3 regions of the Bacillus sp. SRL543 genome follow, and region 1 is predicted to be linked to each of the others. Evidence: riboswitches for the same ligand, from Rfam matches in the RefSeq annotation. Region 1 holds a riboswitch; each other region holds the start of a gene.
The links. Region 1 has a riboswitch for cyclic di-GMP ahead of AC4E8B_RS04120 (EAL domain-containing protein). Riboswitches for the same ligand answer to the same signal wherever they lie in the genome.

Region 1 (10,240 bases):
TGGTCAGGAGAAAATCCGCCTGGCAGGAATAGTGCATCAAAGTCGGAAGGACTTACATCATCGATTCCTTTATCGATTTGTACGGTTGCGTCTCCCTGCTTGCCTTTGACAGATTTGCCTGCTTCCTTCTCGATCGCCGTAATTTCATGTCCCGCTTCTTTGAAAGCTTTTGCCGGATCTGTGTACTCTACGTCTTCAAACATATTCGTAATTAAGCATGCGATTTTAGCCAATTGTGTCATCTCCTTTAAAATTGATCACATTAATGAGATTTCCCTCCCTGGGCAGTGATAAAACCTTGTTTTACAGCACAACCTCTTCTTCCCGAGGAGAAAAGCGGTGAAAGACGTTTTTCTTGTTGTTCTTATAGATCTCTTTTTCAGCGAGCGTGTTGATGATCCGCCGGTTCCTGTCGACTGACAGGCCAAGATGGGTGGCAGCGGCCCCATGGGAATGCTCGATATTCGTCAGGGTGAAGATCCTGTTTTGGCGCTTCTTTTTAAAAAGGATTTCATAAGAGAGAGACACCTTGAATTCGCGCTCGCCCTCCCAGAGAATGTCTCCTCCATAACGGCTGAGCAGCCATTCCGGCAAATGCGGCCGGTATCCTGTGGCCAGGACAACTTTTTCAGAATACAGCTTGAATGGTGTTTCGGACTGCTTTTGCTGGAGCTGGAGCCCGAAGCCGGATGATGTGCGCTCCATTCCTTGAAGTTCGGCATGAGGCTGGATCCGCGCTTTGGCAGACTCTCCTCCGATGGTCTGGTGATAAAGCTCTTTGTAGATATTGTCCAGCAGCCCCGGCTCGATGCCATTGCGGAGGCCGTTCAAAGTATCCAGTGAATGAATACGTTCCTCGTAAGGCAGGCTGTGAAAATAGTCCACATATTCCGGCGAAAAAAACTCCTGCCCGAGCTTTGTGCTTTCCAGCTGCAGGAATCCGGCAGAGCGGGCCAGCCAGTTCAGCTGAAAATCATGATTTTTCTGGCATTGAAGCAAATCATAAAAAATTTCCGCGGCACTTTGCCCTGAACCAATGACACTGATGGACGCGCCGTCAATCAGCTTTTCCTTATGCTGCAGATAGCGGCTGGAGTGGATGCAGTCTTCCCCCAGGAAATATTTCATATGGTCCGGCACCAATGGTTCATTCCCTGTGCCCAAAACCAGATTTCTGGCAAAATAGGTCTCTTCCTGCCCTTTTTCCATATTCAGCACAGTCACCTCGAAAAAGCGCTCTCCATTTTCCTCCCGGTCCCGCACATCCGCCACTTCCATGCCGAATCTGCAGTTGTCCAGGTTTGAAGCTGCCCATTGGCAGTAGTGGTTGTATTCCTTCCTCGGGATTTCCAGCCGGTGAAAATAGGAAAATTGTGTCAGCCTGTCATGTTCATGCAGATAATTTAAATACGTGTATGGGCTCGTTGGATCAGCAAGGGTGACCAGATCATCCAGAAACGGCACCTGCATCTCCGAGCCTTCGATCAGCATGCCGGGATGCCAGGAGAATTCGGGCGTTTTGTCGAAAAAGAGGGCCGTCAATTCAGGGGCCTTCTGCAGCATAGCTGCCAGGCTTAGATTATATGGGCCGATGCCGATGCCAATCAGACTGTATATTTTCATACTCTTATCCCCTTATCCAGGATTTTTGCAATAAAAAAACTAACAGACATTTATCTGTTAGTTTTTACCCATATTCCCTCTTCTTCAAGCCAAGCCCTGCACATCCTGTCAGCCGGAAGGCGTGTCCATCCGCCTCGCAAAATCGACAAAACGGAACTTGTCCGGCCGGTGCCGCGACTCGGTATATTGAAATAGCGATGCATCATCAAAGTAGATATAATTTTTCACCACAACGACCGAATGGTAGCCTTCCAGGTCGAGCATCCTCCGGTCTTCCTCTGTCGGATCTTCAACCGTGAATTCCTTTTTGGCAAAACTGATTTTCTGGTTCAGCGTATTCTCGATATACTCAAAAATCGAATTGCGGCAAATCTCCTCGGTCAGGCCGGGAACCAGCTTCTCAACCAGGAAATCCTTATCAAGGATGATCCGCTCGCCTTCAATCTTGCGCACACGGCATACTTTCCATATCTTTTCCTCTTCCTTGATATGAAGCTGCCTCATCAAATCAACATCCGGGAAAGATAGCGCAAACTCCGCCACATCGGTTTCCGCCTTCTGCCCCATTTTTCCCGCCAGCTCCTTGAAGCTGACCAGGCCGGAAATCGGGAACTGCAGCTTCTTCAAATCCAGCACCATCGAGCCCTTGCCCCGGATCTTCTGGATGAACCCATTCTGCGCCAGCAGATTCAGCGCCTTCCGGATCGTTTCCCTCGAAGTCTCAAACATCTCGGTCAGCTCATTTTCTGACGGAAGAATGCTTCTTGCAGGATAATATCCATCCTGGATCTTTGATGCCAGGTCTTCGTATATGAGCAGATATTTATTCTTCATTATTAATCACCTATGGATAGTGTAACGTTTTTTTATGAACTTGAAAATGGCTCAAACTTTAAGTAGGTATATATTACCATTAAAATACCTAATTTCCCATTAAAGGTATATGGTACTATATAAGTGGCAAATTTTATGAAAGTAAAAGACGCAAAGCTGCGGGCCTAAGGCTTTTGCTATGGCAGCCGGGCTGCTTGCTATTTTTTTAGCATGACACCTTGCCAGATTACTAGAAAGGTGAAGAAATCATTGAAAAAAATAGAAAATCACAATTTGAAAACAACTATTCAAGAACCAGGTGTCCCCCTGGTTGAAAATATACATATCTATGAAAGCTTATTCTTGAACACATCAGACCTGGCTTACATACTGGATAAAGAAGGCCAAATCCTTAAAGTAAATGAGGCGGCCGTTAAGGCCACAGGATTTAGTGCACAAGAAATTCAAAAGAGGGGATTTTTTCCCTTTGTCTGCAAGGAAGACCTCCCCAAGGCAGAGACAAGCTTCCAGGCAGTATTGCAGGGTTCTACCCAAACACATATTTTCCGGATCAACCGCAGAGACGGCGGGCTGATTCTGTTAAACAGTGTCGCCATCCCGATTATCCAGGAAAACCAAACCATCGGGATCATTGGGATCTCAAAGGATATTACAGCTGAAGAAAACTTAAAGCAAAAGCTCAGCATAAGTGAACAGATGTACAGATCTCTTTTTGACAACCATCCGGATGCCGTATATTCACTGGATTTAAACGGAGATGTGACAGCCTTTAACGATTCCCTCGTCCGTTTGTTCCATTATGATCCCGACATGCAAGGAATATCTTTCAGGCAATTTGTTGCCCCGGAATCTATGAGCCTTGTGCTGCACATGTTTAAACTGGCCGCAAAAGGAAAACCGCAAAACTACAATATGACCGGCATCAACAGATCCGGGGAAAAGTTTGATGCAAATATCACAAATATTCCTATCATTACAGATAATCAGATAACCGGCGTATTCGGGATTGCCAAGGACATCACAGAACTGGCTGATAAGGAGCGCATGCTGCAGAAGGCGGAGGAAAGGCTGAATCTCGCCCAGAAAACGGCTGACTTTGGATATTGGGACTATTATTTCAAAGAAGACTTCGCCTACTGGTCTGAGCATATGTATGAAATGTTCGGAGTATCAAAAGAAGATTTCAATCCTTCCTTTGAATACTACAAAACGTTCATCCACCCTGATGATCTATCGGCATTTCTGAACCGCTATCAAACATCACTTTTTGAAAAAAGGCCCGCAGATATTGAATACCGGATCATCCGGAAAGATGGCAGTGTACGCCGGATGCACCATCAGTCCACCTTGATCCTGGATGAAGGCGGCACCCCTGAACGGGCGGTCGGTATCACGCGTGATGTTACGGAACAGCGTGAGATAGAGAACATGCTGGCGGAAAATACGGAGCAATTCAAGAATTTTTATAATAATGCAGATGTGGGTGTGTGGTCGCTTGACCCTGCTACCAAAAAGGTTTTGATCTGTTCCGATGCTATTCTTGCCATCTACGGCTATACCAAAAAAGAAGTATACAGAAATCCGAATATATGGAATATGTCCATTCACCCTGAAGATGCACAGGAAGTGATGAACAACCAGAATAAAATATCAGAAGGTCAAATTGTCAGGCAGCAATACAGAATCATTGCAAAAGACGGTGGCCTTAAATGGATCAGCGACCACCTCATCCCCATCTATGATGAAAGCGGGAAGCTCATTCGCCTGGATGGCATTGTCGCAGATATCACAGCCCAAAAGCAGGCTGAGGCACAGATGGAATTCCTCGCCTACCATGACTATATGACAGGCCTGCCGAACAGGAGATTATTCGACCAGACCCTGAATGAGGTGTTCCAGGACAAAGATCCTGAAAAGTTCGCCATCATGTACCTGGATCTTGACCGCTTTAAACATATCAATGACACCCTGGGCCATCCAATCGGCGACCGGCTGCTGAAAGAAGTTGCCGGGCGGATTAAGGATTCTATACCAGATGACCATTTTGCGTCCCGGATGGGCGGGGATGAATTTGCCATTATCGTCCCAAAGGCCGCAAGCATCGAGGATGCAAGCATGCTGGCTGCAGAAATAACCAGCAGCATCCAAAAGCCGTTCCATATTGAAGGCTATGAATTATTCATCACCGCAAGCATCGGGATCAGTTTGTACCCCCATAATGGGAGTTCTCCGGAGGAATTGGCGCGTAATGCAGATGCAGCGCTGTACCATGCCAAGCAGATGGGTAAAAACAGCCATCAAGTCTACAACGCATCCATGAATATTGAAGCGTTCAAAAAGTACTGCCTGGAGAGGGACATGCGGAATGCATTGAAGACCGATCAATTTTACATAGAATTCCAGCCGAAGGTCCAGCCCAGGACCAACAGGCTCGCAGGTGCAGAAGCCCTGCTGCGGTGGAGCCATCCGGATTGGGGCATGGTATCCCCAATGGAATTTATCCCTGTGGCAGAAGAGTCAGGCCTTATCGTTGACATCGGCGACTGGGTGATCGAAAAGGTGATTGGGAGAATGGAGGAATGGCAATTAAGCGGCCTCCCTCTTGTACCAATCTCCATCAATGTTACAGGACAGCGGTTTTATCAAAATAACCTGGCAGAAATGATCGGGGAGCTCTGCCGAAAGCATGGAATTTCACCCGAACTGCTGGAGCTGGAGCTGACTGAATCCAGCTTGATTCATTATTCAGACCAGGTCCTGCAGGAGCTTGAAATGCTTGGAAAATTGAAAATCAAACTGTCGCTGGATGACTTTGGCACAGGATACTCATCACTTACGCACCTGCGGAAATTCAAATTCAATACATTGAAGATAGACAAATCCTTCACCAAAAATATCACCTCCAACCTGGAGGACGCCACAATCACTTCAAGCTTGATTGACATGGCCCATGGATTGAATATGAAAGTAGTTGCGGAGGGCGTCGAAGAGTTCGAACAGCTTGATTTTTTAAAAAAGAAAGGCTGCGATGAAATCCAGGGATTTCTCTTTTCCCGGTCAGTTTCGGATAGCATATTCAGGGATTTTCTTAAACAAGGCTTCGTCCAGCCGGACAGCGCAAAAAATACGGACAAGCTGAAGAAACAGAGGAAATATTTCCGGATCGACCTTCCCCTTCCGCTCAGTGCAGACCTGACCATTTTGAAGCTGAAAGATAAAAAGGTGGAAATGGGCAAAACAGAGGTCCTGATTGAAAATATCGGACCAGGAGGCGCCAGATTGTATACCAGCATCAAACTGCCGATCAGACAGGATATCCTCTTCCAGATCCAAACCAAAATTTTTGGGGAAACACTCAGCCTTGACGGGCATATAGTCTGGAAAGAAGAAAAATCGGATCTTGTGACACAGTATGGGCTGGAGTTCAGCATAGATAACAAGCGCCGTGAAGAGCTCACCAAGCTTCTGAATGACATACAGGGACCTGCCGAAAAAGGCACCAGGATTCCTGGCTCCCGGCAAGTAGAGGCAGAATGCCCGGTTGATTATTTTGGCTAGAGTGCCGCATTGCCAGCGGCATAGAAAAAAGACGGAGCCCCTGCCCCGTCTTTTTTCTATGCCCGTCCCATCTCAACAAAATACCAGCCGCCTTCTGTAATGATCGGCTTGAAGGTTTTCATTTCCATCCCGAGCTTATCGGCAATCTTCATCATATCCTCTTCCGTCGGAGTCGCATACAAATTTTCAAATGCCGAGAAAAAGCTATTGAAGACGCTTGAAAACTCCTCGCCCTTCTTGGAATGGAGGATCGGGGTGATGACCGTGATCGTCCCCTTATCAGAAAGCCAGCCGCTGATGCGCTCAAACAGGCCTTCCCGCTCCTCCGGCTCAATATAATGCAGGAGATTGTTGATCATGATCAGATCTGCCTTTTTCTCCGGCTCATAATCCTTCATATCTGCATGGACGATGCTGATATTCGGATTGTCAGCGCAATTGCCGGCTGCAGATTCAGCTACATCTTCATTCACCTCGATGCCGGTCATAATAATCTCCGGATGCTTCTGGGTGATCCGTTTAAGGTAACCTCCTTCGCCGCATCCTACATCCAGAATCGAACCAATTTCATTATTTTTGATCACCTTGGACATCTTCGGCAATGCCAGCTGCTCTAAAAGGGAGGAGGTCCGCGCCACAGTCGGGCCGTGCTCGTCGTTGTCAAATGTGTTCAGTTCATTTTTCCGCAGCATTTCCGGATAAGTCAGCAATGTCGGGATATGAAGCTCCATCATTTCCTTCAGGATCACACCGGTCGAACGCGGATTCTTCGGCGATGAGGGGAGGCTGAATTTTGAAGCGGTCTTGATTTTTCCGTCGCGCTTCTTTTTCAGATGCTTGACCGCCAGGCCGACTTCGACCCACCTGGTAAGGAGCTCCTCCTGATAATCATGGGCGGCCGCAACCTCGCGGACCGTCTTTGGATCTTTGAACTGGGAAAATAAATCAAGCTCAAAGCCTACATAAGCATGCCAGCTGTACAGAAAAGGCTGGTTTTTCTTCATCCAGTTCCTTGCCTTTAAGAGTCTTATATATTCTGAGATCATAGCACGCCTCCTGCCAATTTCGTTTTCCAAGGATAGTCATCCTTTTCTTTGTAAAAATAACTTTCCTTCTCTGCTGGCGAGAGCTTCTTCTCGCGGGCAGGCAGCATCCCGATCTGGATGGCGCGGTCCAGCAGGCTTTCCTGCCAGAATCCGAGACCTGAAATATTCAGCATCTGTTTGAACTGCAGCTTCTTGTCCCTCTCAATCTGCTTCAGCCCCTTCTGCCTGATCCCCGTCACAAGCTGGTATGGATAAGAATAGGCAAGTGCTGATAAATGGCTGAACTTGATCATTTTTTCCGCACGGTGCTTGCGGACTTTTTCATAGCAGCTCAGCCATTTCGGGCTGAGATTTCCTGTCTCATACATAGTCACGAACAGCTCGCCGAGCACATCGGCATCCTGGATCGCCATATTCATGCCTTCCCCGGCCATCGGATGGACCGTATGCGCCGCATCGCCTAGGATCACATGGTTGCCGTCCACATATTTGTCTGCATAAAAAGCCGTCGGAATCATCAGCTGAATATCCTTCCAGCTCTGCAGCTTCGTCACATAGCCATCAAGCTCAGGATACAGCTCAATGTACTTCTGATGAAAATGGGCGATGCCCTTTTCCTGAAATTCCTTATACGTCCCCTCAGGTATGAGATACACCGAACGGACCTTATTATCAGGAAGCGGGAATAATCCGAGGAATTTGTCCTTCGCCGTGATGATCTGTCCCTCTGTCAAACTGTCCGGGCGCGGGAACGTCACCGTCAGGAAATGATGATTATAATCAATTTTCTTCGTCTCGCTCTCAATCTTCTTTCTTGTCAGCGAGTTCCGGCCCTCCGCCCCGACATAGAAATCCGCTTTAAGCGAAAACTGCTCCTTCCGCTTCCGCACCTCCACAATCAAGCGGTCATCGCAATACCCTTTGCCAAGCCCGCCTTTTATATATTCAAAATTGGAGTAGCTCATCGCGTGCTTCAAAAGGATGCCCTTCAGCGTCTCATGCTCAATCATCAGTGCATAATCAAAGTCTCCGGGAAGCACCTCGTAATCCATCGCCAGCTCTTCTTCCTCTTCATCTAACTCAGAAAAATTGATCCTCGAAAACTTATGGCCGTTATACTCGATCTCATTCAGGATTTCCAGCTGCTCAAAAATCTGCAGACTCTTCGGCTGCAGCAGCTCTCCCTTATAAACCGGCGACGGACCATCAAGCTTTTCAATCACCGTCACATGAACATCCGCCTGCGCCAGCTTCAGCCCCAGCGTCAGCCCGCCGATTCCGCCGCCCAATATCGCCACCTCTGTCTTCAGAACCATCCAGTCCACCACCTTTTTCTCATTCTATAGCCTGGAATTGGGATTTTGAAACCAGGGGATGTGTTATTGGGGGGATGGGGTGGGGTTGGGGTATTGGGGTTGGGGTTGGGGATGTTGCGGGGATTTGCGGTGGGTGGTGCCAGGAACGGGGATTGGGGGAGGCGTTTTTTGGGTGGGTGCCTGGTACCTGGGTTGCGGGAATGCAGCATTGGCGGGAGTTTGCGGTGGAAGTGGGGTGGTGCCTGGCACCGGATAGCGGTCAAGAGAAGGTTTATTAATTGGTGCCTGGTAAATTGGTGGAAGAAACCCATAATTGGCGCGGTTTGCGGCGGGTGGTGCCTGGCACCTTAGCAGCGTGAAAGCAGAGTTGGCGAGGTTTCATCCGGTTTGGTATCGGCACCGCGTTATGGTGGAGCGCCCTGGCAGCGGAGTTGCTAATAAAACCTGAAAGTTGCTAATATAATTGAAAAGTTGCTAATAAACGGAAAAAGTTGCTAATATATTGGCAAACTTGCTAATAAAACGGAAAAGTTGCTAATATCCGGCCGGCCAAGGCTCTAATCCGGCCAGCCGCCCCCTCAACGGTGCCAGTTTCGCCATCCCAAGTCGCAAATAACTCAGCAAAGTCGCAAAATAAATCCCAAAAATCGCAAATATATCTCAAATCCCCCAAATATCCTCCCAAACTCGCAAATAACCACCCGCCGAACCCCCAGCCAACCACCCCCAAAGCACAAAAAAAGCGCCAAATCCCAGATTCAGCGTCCACCCCTCATTAATCCTACACTTCCACCGTTTCCCCCACATGCATCAGCACATGAAAATGCTTCTCCGGCAGCATTTCTTCGCCCCAAATGGTGGTGCCTGGCACCTTGGCAGCGTGAAAGCAGAGTTGGCGAGGTTTCATCCGGTTTGGTATCGGCACCGCGTTATGGTGGAGCGCCCTGGCAGCGGAGTTGCTAATAAAACCTGAAAGTTGCTAATATAATTGAAAAGTTGCTAATAAACGGAAAAAGTTGCTAATATATTGGCAAACTTGCTAATAAAACGGAAAAGTTGCTAATATCCGGCCGGCCAGGGCTCCAATCCGGCCATCCGCCCCCTCAACGGTGCCAGTTTCGCCATCCCAAGTCGCAAATCACTCAGCAAAGTCTCAAATATATCTGAAATCCCGCAAATATCCTCCCAAACTCACAAATAACCACCCGCCGAACCCCCAGCCAACCACCCCCAAAGCACAAAAAAAGCGCCAAATCCCAGATTCAGCGCCCCACTCCCACTCAAACCTCCACTTCCACCGCTTTTCAGCACATCAAAATGCTTCACCGGCAGCATTTCTTAGCCCCAAATGGTGGTGCCTGGCACCTTGGCAGCGTGAAAGCGGAATTGGCGCTATTTTGCCGCGGGTGGTACCTGGCACCGCAGTATGGCGGAGCGCCCTGGCAGCGGAGTTGCTAATAAAACCTGAAAGTTGCTAATATAATTGAAAAGTTGCTAATAAACGGAAAAAGTTGCTAATATATTGGCAAACTTGCTAATATAACGGAAAAGTTGCTAATATCCGTTCGCCCAGGGCTCCAATCCGGCCACCCGCCCCCTCAACCATGCCAGTCCCGCCATCCCAAGTCGCAAAATAAATCCCAAAACTCGCAAATATATCTCCAATCCCCCAAATACCCTCCCAAACTCACAAATAACCACCCGCCGAACCCCAGCCAACCACCCCCAAAGCACAAAAAAAGCGCCAAATCCCAGATTCAGCGCCCCACTCCCACTCAAACCTCCACTTCCACCGCTTCTCCCACATGCATCAGCACATCAAAATGCTTCACCGGCAGCATTTCTTCATCCAAAACCTCAGTC
Region 2 (10,240 bases), 110 kb from region 1:
AGTGTGGACCTTCACCACATGCTCTCCTGGACCTATTTTTCCAAGAATCCTGTCTTCTTCTTTTTCTTCAAAAAGGAATCCATCCAGCTGGACCTTGCCCTCTCCGGAGGTTGCCTTAAAATCTACCATCATGTCGCTTGGCTCCTCTTTGAATGAAATATTGACATCCCCGCTTGCCGTTTCGGCAGTAATGCTGGCTGCCAGCTGATCATTGCTGATGTTCAGGTCGCCCGAAGTGATTTTTGCAAGAATATCCCCGGACAATCCGTTGATTTCGATATCCCCTGAAGCCGTATATAAATCTGCATTCTCAGCGGTTGAGCCTTCAATTAGCATATCCCCGCTTGCTGCCTTAAACTTCAATTCCTTCGCATTTGAATCTACTACCCTTACATCTCCGCTCGCCACCTGGATTTCCATTTGGCCTCCGGCTTCCATTTTCTTCAGTGCAACATCACCGCTCTTTGTCTCAAAAATGCTGTCCTTGCTTTGAATGTTTTCCGCTTTGATATCGCCGGATAATACCTGGACAGCCAGTTCCTCATATTCCTTTTTCGGAAGAAGCACTTCTATTTTCACATCACGAATGATGACAACTCCCATGCGGAACATATTCTTCACATCAAGGTCGACATTCAGGGTGCCATTATCCTCGCTGACCTTCAGTTTATAATCATCCTTCAGTTTTTTGCTGACTTTCCCCGTTAGTGCCACCTTTATATCTTCTTCGCTGCCAGCCTCCCTGATTACCACATCAGTCGAAGCGCTATTTACCGAAATATGCCGGATGGAACCTGCTTCTATCGTCTCACTTTGATTGATATCAGCCGTGTTAAAATTCAGACCTCCCGAAGCGCTGAGTGTAATGGCTGAACCGCCGACACCAATCAGGAATAAAACGACCAAACCTGCCACCAGTTTCTTCATGCCGCCTTCTCTCCCTTTCCTTTGACTAGCCTGACATTGAATTTGATATAGCCGAGAAGTACCCGGTAAAAGAATTTGCCAACATAAATCATTCCGATGCTCAGCAGCAGGCCAAGGCTGAACAATGCCAGCGAAGCAAAGAAATTCAGCGTAATATCCTCAAAGCCTGTAAAAAAGGATGACCCCAGCAAAGCAAATGGCGATAGTGTCAAAACGAGTGCCACCGCACATAGTGAAATATAGACGCCAGCGAGGCCGACCAGCGGCCCAAGTATAAAGACCAGATTGAAAAAGCTGAGGCTGACCGCTGCCGTTGCCGCCTGAAATATATTAGTCACTGACTGCGTCTTCTCCGCTTTGACGATCCTGTAATCTGCAAGAAGATCGCGCGCTATCACATGCGGGTCGCCAAGCTCCTCCATGATCTCCCTTTCCGACTTGCCATTCGCGAGCCCGATTTCAAAATGCTCTTCATAGTCATACAGCATTTCCCGCCGGTCATACTCCGGCACCTTACCAAGCAGCTTCTCAAGCCTTGCCAAAAATTCATTGCCTGCCACTCGACTTCCCCTCCTCAACAAATTCATTAACCGCCAATGAGAACTGCTGCCACTCCTCGACCAGCATATACATATAATCCCTGCCCTTTTCTGTCAGTGAATAGTATTTTCTGGGAGGCCCTTCAGTTGATTCTGCCAGATAGGTTGTTAAATACTCTTCTTTTGTCAGCCTTCTGAGCAAAGGATAGAGCGTCCCTTCAGCCACTTCGATTTTATCCGAAATGTTCTGTGCAAGTTCATAGCCATATTGATCTTTCTTTGAGATCAGCAGCAGCACGCACAGCTCAAGAACTCCCTTTTTGAATTGAACATTCAATCCTTGCACCTCCACCGGTAGTGAACATTATTCAGTAGTCATGTAAATTCTTCCATCACTTCACAGACCCATCATACAATACACTACTGAACATTGCAAGGTACTGAACGTAAAAAAATACCTATTTATTACAAATAGGCATTTTACCGATCATATTATGGTTTCATATCCATCCAGCTTTGAAGATGATGGACAGCCATGCTGACATGGGAATTTGCGGAATAGAAGTCACGGACAAGTGAAAGCTGATTCTCCATTTTTGCTGTGCCTTCTTCATAAAAAGTAATATATGCGGCTTCTGAAGAGGCACCTGTCTCTGCGGCAATTTCTATCTTTTTCCCGAAGCGGGCCGCAAGCTCAACCTCGGTCCTGGACAGCTCGATCATTCCGTTAGGGCCTTCTGCCATATCCCTGTATGCCATGATGGTCACACTATCTGTATTCTTTATGACCCAGTCTGCAAGAGAATTCCTGCCGTATTTATTGCTGAACATCATTTCATCAAACCAGAAAGGAATATCTGCCCCGAAAGGAAGATGGAGGTCTGCGCACAGAGATGCTGCCTGTGCCATACGGGTCTGATAATTCACCACAGTGTTTTTGTAATTGCTTTCCCAGCCAGGCAGAAGATAGGGTTCAATATCCAGGTGGATGCCGGAAAACTGCTGGGAAGGGGCTGCCTGCTCCTGATAGGAAGATACCCATGAGAAGAAGCTGAGCATGGCCGCCTCCCCTTTTGCCGTCGCCCATTTAGGAGCTCCATCCAATGCATGGACACTGATTCCGCCGGCATTTGCTTTTTCTATAAATGATTGGTAGACAGATGCTGGCAGGCTCTGGTCAATCTGCAGATACAGCCTATCTGCCTGCTTGTCCCCCAGGAATCGAATGATTTCATCAGACCTGTCCTTTATCGCTGCTGTGTCCCAAAGCCAGGTTGAGCGGTTCATATCAGCAGCCTCTCCTTTCACGGGGCAGGCTGCAAATACGAGCAGTACAGCCAAAAAAGCTGTTTTGAAAAATTTTACGGTCATCTTCAGTTCTCCTTTTTATGATGCCATGACATCCATAAAAAGGAGCCCGGCAGCCTGGCAGCCATCCGCATGAATGCGGGAAGGCCCATAGCTTTGCGTCCCTGCCTTTCGACAGGTTTGCCTTTATCAGTTGTTTGTTAATTTGATTATAATCACTTTTCAGGAAAAATAAAGATATTTTTTAAGCAAAAAGACCCCCAAGTGCTGGGGGCCTTCTTCTTTAGTCTTTTGGCTGGTTTTCTTTCTTGCTTTTTGTGCCGGTGTTGAATTCAACCAGCTCTTCACTTGTCCAGCCTTCTCTTTTTTTATTATTGTTGCGCTGTGCGTTTGCATTTCCAAGTTTTGTCCTGCCCATGCTGCCTCGCTCCTTTACTAGCGTTTTCTCTGGTAGTATGGGCCTTTTCACAGTGTGTTATTCTGCTTTGGCAGCCTTACAGGAGAGGGGCTTTCCTCACTTTAGTACCCTGCTCGTAAGCATAGGCCATGCTGATCAGCCCGGGTTCTGAAAAAGCGGTCCCGGTAAATGTAATGCCAACCGGTTCATTTTCCAGAGAATATCCTGCTGGAACTGTGATGGAAGGATACCCTGCCTTTGCCGGAATGCCCGCCCCAAAGTTGTTAGGCGTCACGATGGCATCGAGATTATGCTGTTTCAGGACATGGTCAATTCCCTGCTCGGTTGAAAAATAGATATCTTCTTCGAGTGAGGATATGTAAGCTTCCTCAGTCAGGGTGCCGCTTGTTTTTTCGGCTGCCTCCAAGATGGTCTGCCCGTATTTAAGGGCCGCGCCACTGTTTTCGAGGTTAAAGGCGATCACATCCTCAAGCGATTTTACTTTAATATGCGGAGCAAGGCCGCGCAGATAGGCGTTAAGATCTGCTTTGAATTCGTACGTAAGCACATCATATTTCCATTCATTTTTCGTCGAAGGAATTTCTACAGAGTCGACCACTTCAGCGCCAAGAGCCTTCAGCTGTTCAACCGCATGGTTCATCACTTCAAGCTTGACCCCGCTCAAATAATCGAAATACACTTCGCGTGCAATGCCGATTCTTTTTCCTTTCAGCCCGTTTTCATCAAGAAAGCCTGCAAACTCGGTATAGTCTGACTCGGGATTGTTCTGGACAGCAGGATCTCTGTCATCATTGCCGGCAAGCACATCCAGAAGATAAACTGCATCCCTGACCGTTCTGGCCATAGGGCCTGCCGTATCCTGGGAATGCGCGATCGGGATGATGCCCCTTCTGCTGATCAGTCCGACCGTCGGTTTGATGCCGACAAGCGAGTTCTGGCTTGCCGGGCTGAGAATCGAGCCTGACGTCTCCGTTCCGACAGCCACTGCCGCAAAATTCGAAGCGATGGCTGCACCTGAACCTGAACTGGATCCGCCGACGTCAAAATGACCCGGTCCATAAGGATTCAGCACCTGCCCGCCCCTTGAGCTGTAGCCGCTCGGCATGCCCTCTGTCATAAAATTGGCCCATTCGGTCATATTCGTTTTCCCGATAATTACGGCCCCGGCCTTCCTTAAGGCTTCGGCCACATAGGAGTCTTCCATTGCCACAGAATCTTTCAGAGCAAGAGAACCGGCACTGGTATGCATTTTATCGGCAGTATCAATATTATCCTTGATCAGGACAGGAATGCCGTGCAGCGGCCCGCGGCTGCCCTTCACCTTTCGCTCAGCATCCAGTGCTGCCGCGATCTGGACAGCATCCGGATTGATTTCAAGCACAGAGTTGACCGCCGGACCGTTCTTATCCTTCTGTGCGATCCTGTGCAGATACATCAGCACCAGCTCCTTGGAGGAAACCTCTCCCTTCTCCATTTTCTCCTGCATCTCATCTATTGTGGCTTCAAGAAGCCATTCTTCCTGAAGCTTTTTCAATCTTGGATTTTTCATATAGGAATCGTATCCTTTCACATGGAATTTACTTTCATAGTTTATCATATTTTCTGAATCCTTTACTATATTAAAGGTTGGTTATGAAGTGTAATGGAGAGTTAGCGCGGCATCTTGAAAGTTGGCAGGAGTCAGGTTTATAAAATGCACTTGAAGTGAGTAATGCTGATGATTTTTAGGGTAGGGGGGCAGTTTTTTGGGAGGTGTCTGGATGCCTTTGCCTATTAGAGGGTTCTTTGCCTGCTTGGGGAAAGGTTTTAAATCATTTTGATGTTTTTCTACATAAATTCTGAGTTATTCTACATAAATTTGGAGTTATTCTACATAAAAAAATGAGTTATTCTACATATTTTCAGCGTGATTCTACACAAAATACATATTCTTACAAAAAAAGCCGACAACCCAAAACCGGATTGTCAGCTTCTTTTATCTTCTTTTATCAGCGTCCACAATATCACCGGAATAAAATACTTTCTTCTCCGGTGTAATGCCAAGCTCCTGGCAGAATTTCTTCAGTTCGCGTTCTTCTCTTTCGGTCACGAGCGAGATAACGGTCCCGCTAGCACCGAATCGGCCGGTGCGCCCTGACCGGTGGACATATTGCTTGATGTCCCTCGGAAAATCATAATGAATGACATGGGTGACACCCTGGATGTCGAGGCCTCTTGCAGCTACATCTGTTGCAAAAAGCAGGCTGCTTTTTCCTTCGCGGAAATTTTTCAAATGCTTCTGCCTGTCCATTTTATCCAGATCGCTGTGCAGAATTCCGGCATCCACGCCTTTAAAATCAAGCTTTTCAGAAAGGACAGAAAGATTGCCGATGTCCTTTACAAAGGCTAGCCCCTTGATATCCTTCACACGGGAAATCTTTTCAAGCAGTTTGATTTTATCGCGCTGCTCGCAGGCAAAATAAATATGGTCAACATCTGACGGGATGGTCTCTTCCTTCCCTACACGGATGAGCTCGGCATCAGCGGAGAACTCCTGTGCAATCTTCGCGGTACTTTCAGGAAGTGTTGCTGAAAAGAATGCAAGCTGCCTGTCAGCAAGGGTTGACTTTAAAATGGTCTTTACAGTCTCCAGATGCTCGGGAACCAGCAGCTGGTCTCCTTCATCAAGCACAACTGTTTTGACTTCATGCATCTTCAGCTTTTTCTGTTTGATCAGCTCGAGCATCCGTCCAGGTGTGCCCAAAGCGATCTGCGGATGCTTCTTCAGCTTCTCAAGCTGCCTTTTCGTATTGGCGCCGCCGATGAAGGTGGCTCCTTTTATGCCGCTTCCCTCTGCCCATTTCTGGACCTCCGAGAAAATTTGCATAACCAGCTCCTGTGAAGGGGCGATAATAACGGCCTGGACCGCTTTTTTGCCAGGATCGATTTTATCAAGAAGCGGCAGCAGGTAAGCAAGCGTCTTGCCTGTCCCTGTCGGCGATTCAGCGATCACGTCCCTGCCCTCCTGGATAAGGGGGATGCTCTTCGATTGAACGGCGGTCGGCTCATTAAAGCCGGACTTTTCCCATACTTCCTGGATAAAAGGCTTCAGGCCGGCAACTACAGATTGATTTTCAGTCATAACTATCTCCTTTTTCATAGAAAAGCGCAAGCGCCTTGCTCCCTTAAGGAACGCAGACTAAGAACGCCACGTCCTGTGGCAACGTCTGCATGACCAGCTTCCTGGGGGCCTCAAGACGATCCTCCCGGAAAGGCGCTCTTTGCCTTTTTGGGAGGATTGGCTTGTGACTCGAGGGGATAGGCACAGCTGCTAGACAATAATCGAAATTTAAAAATATACTTTTATTTTTTTGAAAAATCTCATCTATTCCAGAGCTGCTTTTTTAGAGCATGCCCAGTTTTACAAAAATTTGTGTACCGTTCTGATACTAGCTTATGATGTTCCAGATGTCCAGCCTTCATGCCATCTGAGCTCCTTTTCATGCGCACCGCCGCAGAAAAATTCTCTAGCAGCACTTCAATATTCCCTCAGCCAATATGGCGTCTGTTCAAGTTCGAATGCAAGGCGGAACAGCAGATCTTCCCGTCCTTTTACTGCCATGAACTGGACTCCGCAAGGCAGACCGTCTGCTGTTTTATGCAGGGGCACGCTCATCGCCGGCTGCCCTGTCAGGTTGGCCAGCTGGGTGAACGGCGTCCGCTTCAGGCTGTTTTCGGCAAGCTGGTCTGCCAGCCCTGCCTTTTGGGCAAGCTTTCCAAGCTTCAGCATGCTGATCAAACGCACTGCCGCTTTTTCTGCACTTTTAAGGCTGAGCTCGCCGATCCTTGCCGGGGGATAAGCAGTGGCAGGCGTCAAATAGAAGTCATAGGTTTCATGAAAAATATCCATCATATAGGCAGCTTTGTCCCACTCCCTCATGCTCAGGACAAAGTCCCCGGCAGAAATTGTTTTTCCTAGGATCCCGAGGAGCCATGTAGATGCTTCAACATCATTTCTGGACGCTTTCCGCCCGAGCGTTTCCTCCATCCCGGCCAGAGCTGCCGCCACCTCTCCAAAGTACATCGTGATATAGCTTTGGGCAAGCTTCTTTCCGTCTATATCAGGTTTAGCTTCTTCGGTCCGGTAGCCCAGATCTTCGAGGATAGCGGCCGTGCGGAGCACAGCATCCCTGCAGTCGGGGTGGACATCAGTGCCAAGCGGGGAAGCTGTGGTGTAAGCAATTTTCATTGTTTTTGGGAGCGGCTTTTCCAGACAGCCGAGATACGATTCTGCTGGGGGAATAGAAAGAAAAGCGCCGCCTTTTTCCGGTCCATGCAGCTCATCGAGCATGGCGGCGCTGTCCCTGACCGAACGGGTGAGCACATGATCAGATGAAGCCCCCTGCCAATGCCGGCCAAGCCCTGGGCCGGCCGGTGTTCTCCCCCTGCCCGGCTTCAGGCCGAATAATCCGCAATAAGCGGCAGGGATGCGGATCGAACCGCCGCCGTCATTGGCGCCTGCAATCGGCACCATCCCGCTCGCCACCGCTGCCGCAGATCCGCCGCTTGAACCGCCCGGAGTGTAATCAGGATTCCATGGATTCCTGGCCGGTCCGTAAAATTCAGGCTCTGTTATCCCCATCAGTGCAAGCTCCGGGACATTCGTCTGCCCGAGGAAAATGACACCCGTCCGCCGGAGCCTGGCCACAAATTCAGAATCGCTTTTTGCACGGTAATTCTGCAGCGCCTTTGAGCCGGAAGTGATTTTTTCCCCTCCGATTTCCTGAGTGATATCCTTCAGCAGCATCGGCACCCCCGCAAATGTTCCCTCCAGATCAGCGGACAAAGCAGCGGCCTTTGCCTGGTCATACATTTTATTAATAACCGCATTCAGCCTGGGATTTAAGGCTTCAATATTCTCAATGGCTGCCTCTGCCAGCTCAATCGGAGCAGCTTCTTTCTTTTTCACCAGCTCTGCCAGGGCAAGGGCATCATTTTCTAAAAAGAGATTGTTCATTTTTCCACCCGCTTTAAAAGAAATAGTACCCTTAATTTCTCTGAGATCAGGGAGATATCCTGCAAACAGTCAAAAGGAAAGCAGGCCCGGAAAGGACCTGCCTGCTGTTATGGCTTCAATACAACCTTCGTACAATCGTCTTCATGTTCATTGAACAAATGATAGCCGCGTGCTGCATCTGCGAGCGGCAGCTTATGGCTGACGATATGGGTCGGATCAAGCTTTTTCTCTTCGATCATATTATAGATTTCCGGCATCAGGTGGATGACCGGTGCCTGTCCTGTTTTAATCGTTACGTTCCTTGAGAAGAAGGCTTCAAGCGGGAACATATTGTAGGTTGCCCCGTAGACGCCGGTCAGCTGGACGGTCCCGAATTTCTTGACTGCCTTCGTTGCCATCTGGATAGGCCCGAGAGTGCCTCCCTGGAGCTTCAGCTTCTGCTCGATTTTTTCAATCGCTGATTTCTTCCCGTCCATGCCGACGCAGTCGATGACGACCTCTGCACCGCCGCTTGTGATTTCCTTCAGATACTCGCCCATGTCATCATGTTCACTGAAGTTGAAGGTTTCAACCTTATTGACAAGCTTTGCGTGCTGCAGGCGGTAGTCAAGATGGTCGACTGCAATCACTCGTGAAGCCCCTTTCATCCAGGCGAACTTCTGGGCCATCAAACCGATCGGCCCGCAGCCCAGGACGACGACCGTGTCACCTTTTTTGACGCCGGAATGAAGGACGCTCCAATAAGCAGTCGGGAGAACATCGGAAAGAAACAGCAGCTCCTCGTCTTCCATTTCATTGGATTCAGGTACAACAAAAGGTACAAAGTTTCCATATGGGACGCGCAAATACTCAGCCTGGCCGCCAGGATAGTTTCCGTATCTTTCTGTATAGCCAAAGTAAGCGCCAGTATCCTGGTGCGGATTGGAATTATCGCATTGGCTTTCCATATCATGCTGGCAGAAGAAGCATTGCCCGCAGGAAACGTTAAAAGGAATAACAACTCTGTCCCCTTTTTTCACCTTCGTAACCTCAGGGCCCACCTCTTCAACGATCCCCATCGGTTCATGCCCGATAATATAGCCTTCCCTCAGGGGCATATTTCCCTGGTAGATATGCAGATCTGATCCGCAAATAGCTGTAGAAGTAATTTTGACGATCACATCATCGTTTTTCTCAATCCTTGGATCTTCGACTTCCTTGACTTGAATATCTTTGGAACCTTGGTAAGTTACGGCTTTCATCTCTCACACTCCTATCCAGAATCTATTTGGATATACCCAATTACCGGGGGAAGGGAACATGTTTTTTCAGAAAACTATTTCAAAATTTTTCAGCTTAATTATTTTCCATAAAACTCGCGTTTCCCATATATGTCCAACGCCCCATTCCCTTACTCCTACAACACTTTTTTAAAAAAACTAAATTTTTTTCATAAAAAAGTGATCCAAAACTATTTTTCATCCGTTAGTTCAGCAGAACATCTAAAAGTTTATAAGGTTTTCCGCCGGGTACAAAAAGATGGAATAAGTTCCAATTCAGGCGGAATTTTGAAAGGAGGTGAGCATAGCGAGTGTCAGCTAGATTCGTACAAGCCTTGGTTCTTGCTGCTTTCTGCTTCATCCCCTCAACCGCGCTTGCGGATGGGCTGCTAGGGTCTGTGACGGAAAAAGTCACAAGCACCGTTAAAGAAACGGTTCCCCTGCAGCGAAGCGAAAAAAGCCACGATCAAAGCGGACAACAGAATAATGATGCTGCCGATCAGAAAGACGCCTCTCTTCTAGGCACAGTGACCGATGCAGTAAAAGAAACAGTCAAGACGGTGACAAAGCCAATCATCAGCGTGGAAAAAGACGAAAATGCTGAAAAAGATTCTTTGGTGAATATTGACCTTTCTGAAGAGCCTTCCATAAAAGTGGACGCAAAGATTGCTGAAGCCAGCGTTTCCAATTCTATTTCCGTAAAAACGCCGGTGGCCGATGCTGAAGTTGGCGACTCCATCAAAGTGAATACCCCGGTCGCAGATGTAGATGTATCTGATTCTATTTCTGTTAA
Region 3 (10,240 bases), 430 kb from region 1:
CCACCCGAGGAGCATATCCGGCATCCACACATGGCTAGGTCGAACGAAGGAATTTGCGCGCATAGACGCCGAGAGAAATGGGAGGGTCCACCACCATGTCGTAAGTGGAGATCCAAAGGTGCGATTATCAATTTACTTCCTATAACTGGTAATTGATATATCCGGTCTATTGAGACGCAAAGTCCACTTCCAAATTCTTAAAAATTTGGATGAAAATGTTCATCTACGCCGTCCCCCTTCTTTATAGTCAAGAGATGAAATGGGAGTAAAACAAAGCAATTATAAGAAAACGGTCGTTTTCATGAGGGAGGCTCAGCGCCGCCCCGCGGAAAGCGAAGTGCCTGGAACGGAAATCAACAGCCCACATTGAGAGGGCTATTAAGACAAAAAGGGGTACAGAATGAACCCATTCCATACCCCTTTTGCCTATTATTAGAAATTAAAGTTATCAGGATCGGCACCGACGCGCTCGTTTTTGTTGAGGGCATCGATTTTTTCCATGTCTTCTGAGGAAAGCTCGAAGTCAAAGATGTCTGCATTTTCGATGATGCGGTGTTCTTTAACTGATTTCGGGATGGTGATGACCTCATTTTGCAGGTCCCAGCGCAGGATGATCTGGGCAGGGGACTTTTTATGCTTTTCGGCAATCTCTGTAATAACAGGCTCATCAAGGAGCTGTCCCTGCTTAAGAGGAGACCAGGCTTCAAGCTGGATTCCCTTTTGTTTGCAGAATTCGCGGAGCTCAAGCTGGGCCAGATGCGGGTGGTATTCAACCTGGTTGACCATCGGCACGATTTCCGCTGTTTCAAGCAGATCCTCCAGATGGTGGACATGGAAGTTGCTGACCCCGATTGCACGGACTCTGCCATCTTTATACAGCTTTTCTAAGGCTCTCCAAGTGTCTTTATACTTGCCTTTGACAGGCCAGTGGATCAGGTACAGATCGACATACTCCAGGCCAAGCTTTGAAAGGCTTTCGTCGAATGCCGCCAGTGCAGAGTCATAGCCCTGTTCAGAATTCCAGACCTTTGTCGTGATGAACAGTTCTTCGCGCGGGGCGCCTGATTCTTTTATAGCCTGTCCCACACCTTCTTCGTTGCCGTAAATGGCTGCGGTGTCAATGCTCTTGTAGCCGTTCTTGATTGCTGCCTTGACAGAATCAATTACTTCAGATCCTTCCTGGACCTTGAAAACGCCGAGTCCGAACCAGGGCATTTCCACTCCATTATGCAGCTTTGTTGTGTCCTGCAAGCTTTTTGGCATAGTGTTACCTCCCAGAAATTTAATTGCCACTTTATTTTCTCACAGATGGGGATATTTACTATATTGATTTGCTCAGGAATTTAGTGATTGATGCCTGCCACCTTATCGACATCAAGGATAAAGGAAATCCCATTGCCCGGTACATTCAGCTCGACTGCATAGCAGATTGCCTGGAATACTTCCTGTGTCCGGCCGCTGTGGATGATGGTCAGCACAATCTCTTTTTCGGGCTCGATCAGCATATTGAATAAAGTGGCTTTTTCATTGATGCCGATCCCTCTGCCGGAAATAATGGTTGCCCCGTCAGCTCCGGCGTCTTTTGAGGCCTTTACAATCTTTTCGGCTTCCGAGCTTTTTACAATGGTCACAATTAAATCGTATTCTTTATCGGCTGGCTTCATATTGGCCGCTCCTTCCTCTGCTTCTGCATCAGCGGGGTCTTCCGGTGATTGGACGCCGATGAATCCGCTAATATTGATAAGCAATCCAAGTCCTGTGCCGGGCCTTTCAAAATGGAGATGGCTGCTGACATCCGAGATGACGCCTTCAGCATATTCTTCCTTGATCAGCATGAGGATGACTTCTTTCTCATGGTTGATCTCCACACCGAGAAATGAGGTTTTCTCGTTTTTGCCTATACCCCTTGCATATACAGTTGCCGCGGCTGCAAGCCCGGATCCGCGTGCAAGCCGGACGGCTTTTTTGGCAGTGCCTTTTTTAACGATGGCAATGAAAAGCTTGTAGGTCATTTAAGAAGCACCTTCCTTCCTTTTAAACAGGAGGCCAAGGATCAGGACAGCCAGGATTGGTACGAGGGCGACCAGGGCAATCAGGCCAAAGCCATCTGTCATGGGATCCCGCCCCTCTGTTACTGCGGCAGCGCCGACGGCCATCGACAGGATAAAAGTGACGGTCATCGGCCCTGTTGCAACACCGCCCGAATCGAAGGCGATGCTTACAAAGCCGCTGTTGGAAAAATAGATCAGGATCAGCACGAGGGCATATCCCGGTGCAAGGTAATACCAGAGAGAGAAGCCGTGATGGATGCGGAGCATTGCCAGGGCAATGGATAAACCGACACCTCCGGAAAGGGTGAAGAGCATGATCCTTTCTGAGATATAGCCGGATGTTACTTTTTCAACTTGTTTGTTTAAAATTTTCACAGCCGGTTCTGCCAATGTAGTGACAAATCCGAGGACAAAGCCGATTGGGATCAAAATCCAGGAGTATGGAAGATTGCCCAGCTTTTTTCCCATTTCCTCGCCGATCGGCATGAAGCCAAGGTGGACTCCATGAAGGAAGAAGGCAAGTCCCGCATAGGCAGACAGAAATCCTGCAAGGATCTGAAACACCTTCTGTTTCTTTAATTTCAGAAAAAATAACTGAAAAATGATGAAACAAAGAAGGAGGGGGGCAAGGGCGAAGGCTACCTCTGACAGGGTGCCGCCAAATCCATGAAATAACTTGTCCATCATTTAAAGATCCCTCCCAGCAGCAGAACGGCCAGGATCGGCCCAATGGAAGCAAGGCCGACAAGGCCAAATGAATCGCCTGAGGATTGTTTGTTCCGGAACACCTGGGCCACACCTACTCCGAGTGCCAAAATGAAGGGAACGGCGAGCGGGCCTGTCGTTACGCCTCCTGCATCAAATGAAATCGGCACAAATGACGAAGGGGAAAGAAGCTGACAATAAAGACGATGGCATAGCCGGCAATCAAAATGATGGTAACAGGAATTTTGTAAATGGTCCGGATCATGGCAAGGGCCACGAAAAGGCCGACTCCTGCAGCCACGGACAATATGAGGGAAACGGACGATATCTTCCCTCCGGACACCTGGTCAACCTGTGTGGACAGCACCCTGACGTCAGGCTCGGCCAATGTAACGGCGATTCCGAGAATAAAGCCTGTTAATATGATGAGCCACGCTTTATTTGACTTCGGCAGGATCTTTCCAATCATTTCACCTATGGGAAGGAGGCCGATATTGACGCCGATAAGGAAGAACATCAGTCCAAGGATGACAAAGAACAGGCCGAAGAGAAATGGAAGAAAGTCTTTGAAGGGCAGTTGGATCAGGACAAGCTGCAATAATATGACAGCCGCAGAGACGGGAAGGATCGCAAGCAATGTTTCTTTGATGGATTCTTTAATTTCTTTCACACGGAGCGCCGCCTTTTATCAATTATTTGGTGTTTTAATTTCTGCTTTTTTACCCATTTTTTTAATTTAGTAACAGCAGGCTTTAAAAAAACATTTTCCAATTAATTGAAGGGAGGAAAAAGAAATGCAGGCACCCCATTGGGGCGCCTGCAGCGGTTATTGAAGGGTATTCATATTAGGCTGGTTCATCATCTGCTGTCCGCCTGCCTGGGTATAGCTTCCTAGCAGCTGTTCTGTATCCTGCGGCGCGAGCTGGGGAACCTGGTAATAATGCTTCTGATTCTGATAGAGGAATAGCTCGTAAGCCATTTCTGCATAATTGGGAACACTATCAGCAAGCACACGCCTTACAACTGGATTTGTACACTCCAATGCGGCCATTGACAGCTGGGAGGCTGCACCTTTCATTAAAGCAAGCAGGTAGCCTGAATAGCATTGGTCGCCAATCTCGGAAGCCGACTGCTTTGGTGCAGCAGGCTGGGATGGCTGGAGTCCGTAGATGACGTCATGCGTTTCGCCCATCATATAGGTTGTAGTCGGGACAGCCGGCTTTTGGCCGGTGGTGAAGCAGTCAACCATTGTGTTGTATTGGGTGATCATGAATTGCCTTTGGCGGTTTGCAATTTCCTTAAGCTGCGGATCCTGGATTTGCCCGCTGAACATAAGGAATTGATCGATTGCAGCTACAGTGCTTGAAAGGACTTCTTTCATATCCAGCATTTCGTGTCCGCCATGATTCATATGTGCCGGGATTTGTTCATTTGTGTTCATTCCTGCCTGTCCTTGCTGGTTAAACTGCTGCATCTGACTACCCCCAGTTAGTAATATTTTCCCCTTCATGAAGGGCTTTGATGGTGAAGACCATACATAACTATTGTGGTTCTTCAGGAAGATAATGATGCGGGGCAGATGCAGTTAAATAAGGAATAAACATCCATCATGAGGACTCTATTTGATGACGGGAAACATACGGGCTGCCTTTTATCCAGTAGCGCCATGGATAGTCCTTTGCTTCGCCGGAATTGTCTATCCCGATCCTCTTTCCTTTAGCAATCTCATCAGGGGTATAGCCTTCAGCAAGCATGAGGGGCGGTTCAGAAAAAAGCCGTCCATAATCGTCCATCGTCACACCGAGGGCTTTTGTCAGCTTTCCGGGCCCGTTAGTCAGATTCTTCAGATTGTCCATCTTTCTTCGCTCTTTCATCAGGGAGATTCCTTCCGCAGGTTCAATGGCCCTGATGAGCACAGCCTCCGGTTTGTCCTTTTCAGCGCTGACGACATTTAACAGGCAGTGGGTGTGCATGAGGTATGTGTAGGCGGCCCCAGGGGCTGCGAACATAACTTCAGTCCGCTTTGTCCGGCGGTTATTATAGCTGTGGGCAGCCCTGTCTTCAGGGCCTTTATAGGCTTCTGTTTCAACAATATATCCAGCGGCTGTACCATCAGGTGTTTCTTTTATCAATAGACAGCCAAGAAGGGCCTGGGCAAGTTCAATGGTCGGCTGCCGGTAAAACCCGGGCGGCAGTGGTTTCCTGTCCATCATTATTCAATCGCTCCCTTTAGTTCATAATGCAGAAGAAAAAATGAAATTCCGCACAGTTAAGCGCGGAGCATTTCCATTTTACCCTTTAACACCCAGAGCTAACCGGAAGTTGGAAATGAGGCAGGGCAGGAAGTATAATAAAGGGAGCAATGATGCAGGGAAGTGAAATGATGAATAAGAAAATTGGTTTTATAGGATGCGGAAAAATGGCCCAGGCAATCATCGGGGGAATGCTGAAATCGGCGATGGCCCGGCCGGATGATATAATGGCCAGCGCAAGGACGGAGAAAACACTTGCTTATGTAAAGAATACATATGATATCGGAGTGACCCTTAATAATAAGGAAGCAGCTGAACAGGCTGATTTTTTATTTCTGGCTGTAAAGCCTGATGTTCATAAGGGAGTGATTGAGGAAATCAGCGGCAGTGTTTCTGAGGATGCCATTATCATCACAATCGCAGCAGGGATCAGCCTTGCGTTTCTTGAGTCTGCATTCGGCAGGGAAATAAAAGCAATCCGTTCTATGCCCAATACCCCCTCTCTTGCCGGGGAAGGGATGAGCGCCCTGGCTGCCAGCAGGCAGGTGACCGAAAGTGAACGGAGGGAAGCTGCTGAACTATTCGAGAGTTTTGGTAAAGCAGAGTTCATAGAAGAAGAGCTGATGGACAGCATACCTGCCATCAGCGGTTCTTCGCCTGCCTATGTGTATATGTTCATTGAGGCCCTTGCTGACGGCGGCGTCCTTCAGGGACTGCCAAGGGAAACATCATACCGGCTTGCGGCCCAGGCGGTGCTGGGTGCAGCCAAGATGGTACTTGAGACTGGCAGGCATCCCGGGGAATTAAAAGATCAGGTATGTACGCCAGGGGGTGCCACGATAGAAGCGGTGGCCGAGCTGGAAAAACACGGCTTCAGATCGGCGGTCATTTCGGCGATGCAAAGCTGTACAGATAAATCAAAAAAGCTGGCAAAAAGCCAGCAGGAGGAAAAATGATCATCAGAAAAGAGCAGGAAGCTGATTTTAATAATGCAGAGAATGTCCACAGGGCTGCATTCGGCAGGGAAAATGAAGCCGCCCTGGTCAGAGCCATAAGAAGTTCAGCGGAGTATATACCTGAACTATCCCTCGCAGCAGAAGATGGAGGGGAAATCGTTGGGCACATCATGTTCAGCAGGGCGGTGATTGAAACAGGGAAGGGGGAAGTCCCAACCTTGGCGCTTGCCCCTGCAGCCGTCATGCCGGAGCGCCAAAATGAAGGGATGGGATCCCTTCTTATTAAAGAAGGGTTGAAACAGGCGGAGCTTCTGGGTTTTGCCCACGCCGTTGTATTGGGACACCCAGGTTATTATCCGAGATTTGGGTTCCGGCCTTCTGCGGTCTTTGAGATACTTTCACCTTTTCCTGTACCGGAAGAGGTATTTATGGCGATGGAATTTAAGGAAGGCTCCCTAGCTGGAATCAGCGGGACGGTGAAGTACCCGCCCGCATTTGAACATGTGTGAGATCAGCCGCTAATCAGGAGATTTTTCGGCAGGAAGCAGGATGGTAAAGCAGGTGCCTTTATTCAGAATGCTTTCTGCTTTTATTTTTCCGCCCATTCCCTCAATGATCCGAAAGACCACCATCATTCCAAGCCCCGTTCCTTTACCTTCTTTTGTTGAAAAATAAGGTTCGCCCAGCCTCCCGAGCTGCCCGGATGTCATCCCCTTGCCAGTATCAGAAATAAAGAGTGCGGCTTTGTCGTCCTGCAGTCTCGCCGATATAGAGAGTACGCCTCCGCCCGGCATTGCTTCAATGGCATTTTTGAGCAGGTTGAGAAGGCATTGCTGAAACTTTGCATCTTCCCCTTTGATTAATATTTCTTCCTCTGTGTCGCAATAGATTACTACAGAATGGGCATTCCCGTAGGGGGTTATCAATTCAACCGCTTTTCTTATTTCTTCTTCTAATGAAAAACAGGAATTTGTTTCCAAATGCGGTTTGGCAAATGTTAAATAATCACTGATGATTACTTCCGCCCTGTTCAGCTCTTCGAGGGCTGTCTCTAAATAATACGAGCGCTTTCCCCTATCAGGTTCTTCTTCTTTTAATAACTGAAGAAATCCTTTCGTTACGGTCAGGGGATTTCTTACTTCATGGCCGATGCTGGCAGCCAAGTGGGAAACGACCTCCATTTTTTCTGTCTTCATTACTGCCCAGTTCAGCTGCTGGTTCTGTACGATCAGCTCGATGGTGTAGGCTGCCAGAAATGTCCCTACTGTCTGAGTGATTGTATAGATAACAACGAATTCCAGGCACTCCTCCATTCCTGCTCTGGAAAGCAGAAGCATGAAAGATGCGATGGATATGATAAAAGACAGGAGTGAAACGGTAAACAGCTTCCCCCTGGTGTCCATGCGGATGAAAGATGGATGGAGCTTGTATACAATAAAGCCGGCAATCAGCCCGGTTAAAATATTATAGGCAGCCCCGATCCCGCCGAGGGGAATACGGATAAAAATGACAAATATCAGCAGGGCGAGTATCACTCTTGGACCTCCGTACAACCCCCCCAGCAGGAACGGGATCCACCGCAGATCGAATATGAAGCTGCTGTTCATCTTGATTGAACTCACCAGGCACAAGGAAGCGGTGATGATGCTGATGCCGGCAATAAAATATTCGCGGTGGCGCAGAAAAAGCGATTGAAGGCGGCTGGCAAAAAGGAGCTGGAAAGAAAGCATGACGATTAGAATGATCAGCAGGTTGAACAGCAGGTCTTTAATATGCTCCATTGCTTTGTCCTCCATTTTTTAGTTATATATTCCTAATTTTACAAATACCTGTCTCAATCGACAATGCTATCTTATTGACAAAAACCCTCATTTAGCGACAGATTCAGACAGCGGCTGGGTATGGTAATAATCTACCATTTTATCAAGGGTGCACATTGGCGTCAGCATCCGGTTTGATTTTTCGGTATACTCAAAGTAGAAGATAAAATTATATTGACTTAATATGACAGGAATCATATATTTTAATTGGCTTGTCATTTGCTGTTTCGACAGAAAATGCAAGGGGGATATTTCGAATATAGGACACTGTGATGAGCGGTTTTTATTTGGGCACTTTAAACCGTTGGGAGTGACTAGTGCAACCGGCCAATTTTCTATGATGGCTGGTTTTTATTTTGGCCGGGGGCGCCTCTGCTTCCTGGCTGAAGCTCAGGATGAAAGAGGTGCGGAAATGAAACTTGATAAATATAAAACACTGCTGTTTCAAAAAATTAAGAACCAAATGATTTTATGGTTTGAGCAGGACTCGGAATCACCTGTGAAAAATGAGGATGTCTACCGTTTTCTCCATTCTATAAAAGGAACAGCGGGAACCCTGCAGCTTGTTGGACTTCATCAGGTGGCAGGCAAACTGATGGACCAGGTGGAAAAGAGCAGCGAAAAAGTCTGGGGAAACCGGGAGCTGCGGGATTTCTTATACGAACTGATGGGCCTGAGCTATGAATATGAACATTTCCAGAAGGAAGAGGAGAAGCAAGGGCTGCCGAGAGATGAAAATATGCCATTGATCCAGGTGATCGATGATGACGTTTCCATGCTGATCCTCCTTAAGGATGCACTGGAAAGCAAGGGCTGGATGGTGATTGCGAATACTGAGCCGGAAAAGGCTGTCGACCAATATTTTGACATGAACCCCGACTGTATCATCATTGATGTGAATCTTCCGGGCAAAAGCGGGTTTCATATACTGGAAGACATCCAAAAGCATACGAACAAGAAGTTCATCCCTAAGCTGATGATCAGTATCCAGAATGACAGGGAAACGAGAATCAAGGCTTACAGGCTCGGAGCAGACGATTTTATTTTCAAGCCCGTTGACCTGGAGGAATTCCTTATCAGGGTGGAGCGGCATCTCGACAGGAAACAGATTTTTGACCAGTCGGTCCTCATAGATGAACTGACTCAGGTATACAATCGCAGGTTCCTGAAGGATTCGCTTAAACGCTACTTGAAGGAGCTTGAAAGGAACAATCAGCATTTTTCTGTCGCAGTCCTGGATCTGGATCATTTCAAGCAAGTAAATGATACGTACGGCCATACAGCGGGAGACCGGATCCTCTCGGAGTTTGCACAGTATCTGAAGGATCATGTCCGGATAGGGGATATTGTGTTCCGCTATGGAGGGGAGGAATTCATCCTGCTGCTTCCGCGCACGAATGACCGCGACAGCAAGGAGGTCATCTCAAGGCTCCTTTCCGGCTTTTCGAGCCGTACGTTCCAAGAGAATGGGGAAGAGTTCAATATGAGCTTCTCTGCCGGCGTTTATATGGTCCATGATTCTTCTGCAACCGTGACCGAAGTGATCAAGACGGCTGACCAGGCTTTATATGAAGCGAAGCGAAACGGCCGGGCAAGGGTGGAAAGTGCGAATAAATTGATAGGCGGCCATTCCAGGAAAGTCCTGAATGTATCGGTTATTGATGACGATGCCATCATTAGAACGATGCTCATGAAAATCCTGCAGTCCATGCAATTTGAGCATACAGAACTGGATATCCAGGTGTATGAGGATGGGCAGAAGTTCCTTCAATCCGGCCGGATGGAGCAAAAAGGGGAGCACTTCCTTATTCTGGACGGAATCATGCCTGTGATGGATGGGACTGAAGTTCTCCAGAAAGTGAAGGAAAATCGGAATGCCAACCGTGTCCATGTCTTAATGCTGACAGGAAGAAAGACGGAATATGATATTGCCAGGGCATTGAAGCTTGGGGCGGATGATTATGTGACAAAGCCGTTCAGCATCACTGAGCTCCAGGCGAGGATCCAGCGCCTGATCCAGAGGATGTCGTAAATGATGCTGGATCGGGAACTGTTCTATCTCGCTGCAGCGGCTCTTTCCATCACAGGGATATTGACAGCTATACTCGTTTACCTCGTGATTAGAAAAGGATTTGAAATATCTGCAAGGCGGAAGGTTGAAAAACGGAAGCAGGAGCTGAACCTTCCGCTGTTTTCTTTTTTAAATGAAGGCAAGCTGCTGGAGGATGTTGACCTGGCCGATCCGGCAAGCCTTCTGGCTGCGGAGGAGCTACTTAGTCATTATGCAGATATTCTAGAAGGAGAGCAGGAAAGGACCAATCTGGCCATTTTCGCGGAGTCATATCTGAAGGCCCATTACAAGAAGGGACTTCAAAGCAGGAGATGGAGCACAAGGATGAATGCGCTTTATCATATAGAAGATTTCCATCTGAAAAGCCTGCAGGGAGAAGTCCTCG

Region 2: linked by a shared signal. The riboswitch ahead of AC4E8B_RS03575 (amidase) and the one ahead of AC4E8B_RS04120 (EAL domain-containing protein) in region 1 are both predicted to bind cyclic di-GMP.
Region 3: linked by a shared signal. The riboswitch ahead of AC4E8B_RS06320 (diguanylate cyclase domain-containing protein) and the one ahead of AC4E8B_RS04120 (EAL domain-containing protein) in region 1 are both predicted to bind cyclic di-GMP.

Annotation. Positions count from the first base shown of each region.
Region 1 is NZ_OZ481794.1:770,353-780,592, reverse strand. It holds gene AC4E8B_RS04135 (type 1 glutamine amidotransferase domain-containing protein) at 1-242, opposite strand, end outside; gene AC4E8B_RS04130 (lysine N(6)-hydroxylase/L-ornithine N(5)-oxygenase family protein) at 304-1,623, opposite strand; gene treR (trehalose operon repressor) at 1,732-2,457, opposite strand; cyclic di-GMP riboswitch class I at 2,573-2,655, shown strand; gene AC4E8B_RS04120 (EAL domain-containing protein) at 2,707-6,015, shown strand; gene AC4E8B_RS04115 (class I SAM-dependent methyltransferase) at 6,072-7,061, opposite strand; gene AC4E8B_RS04110 (FAD-dependent oxidoreductase) at 7,058-8,377, opposite strand; gene AC4E8B_RS04105 (hypothetical protein) at 9,159-9,284, opposite strand; gene AC4E8B_RS04100 (acyl-CoA dehydrogenase family protein) at 10,153-10,240, opposite strand, start outside.
Region 2 is NZ_OZ481794.1:664,379-674,618, reverse strand. It holds gene AC4E8B_RS03590 (DUF4097 domain-containing protein) at 1-927, opposite strand, end outside; gene AC4E8B_RS03585 (DUF1700 domain-containing protein) at 924-1,487, opposite strand; gene AC4E8B_RS03580 (PadR family transcriptional regulator) at 1,474-1,803, opposite strand; gene AC4E8B_RS03575 (amidase) at 1,959-2,837, opposite strand; cyclic di-GMP riboswitch class I at 2,883-2,969, opposite strand; gene AC4E8B_RS03570 (hypothetical protein) at 3,058-3,192, opposite strand; gene AC4E8B_RS03565 (amidase) at 3,269-4,741, opposite strand; gene AC4E8B_RS03560 (DEAD/DEAH box helicase) at 5,168-6,313, opposite strand; gene AC4E8B_RS03555 (amidase family protein) at 6,710-8,188, opposite strand; gene AC4E8B_RS03550 (zinc-dependent alcohol dehydrogenase) at 8,296-9,429, opposite strand; gene AC4E8B_RS03545 (hypothetical protein) at 9,759-10,240, shown strand, end outside.
Region 3 is NZ_OZ481794.1:1,204,075-1,214,314, forward strand. It holds gene AC4E8B_RS06270 (aldo/keto reductase) at 433-1,263, opposite strand; gene AC4E8B_RS06275 (P-II family nitrogen regulator) at 1,344-2,012, opposite strand; gene AC4E8B_RS06280 (DUF1538 domain-containing protein) at 2,013-2,738, opposite strand; partial or broken gene AC4E8B_RS06285 (DUF1538 domain-containing protein) at 2,735-3,426, opposite strand; gene AC4E8B_RS06290 (spore coat protein) at 3,583-4,230, opposite strand; gene AC4E8B_RS06295 (DNA-3-methyladenine glycosylase) at 4,364-4,969, opposite strand; gene proC (pyrroline-5-carboxylate reductase) at 5,140-5,964, shown strand; gene AC4E8B_RS06305 (GNAT family N-acetyltransferase) at 5,961-6,473, shown strand; gene AC4E8B_RS06310 (ATP-binding protein) at 6,483-7,745, opposite strand; gene AC4E8B_RS06315 (hypothetical protein) at 7,833-8,003, opposite strand; cyclic di-GMP riboswitch class II at 8,038-8,122, shown strand; gene AC4E8B_RS06320 (diguanylate cyclase domain-containing protein) at 8,197-9,816, shown strand; gene AC4E8B_RS06325 (HEAT repeat domain-containing protein) at 9,817-10,240, shown strand, end outside.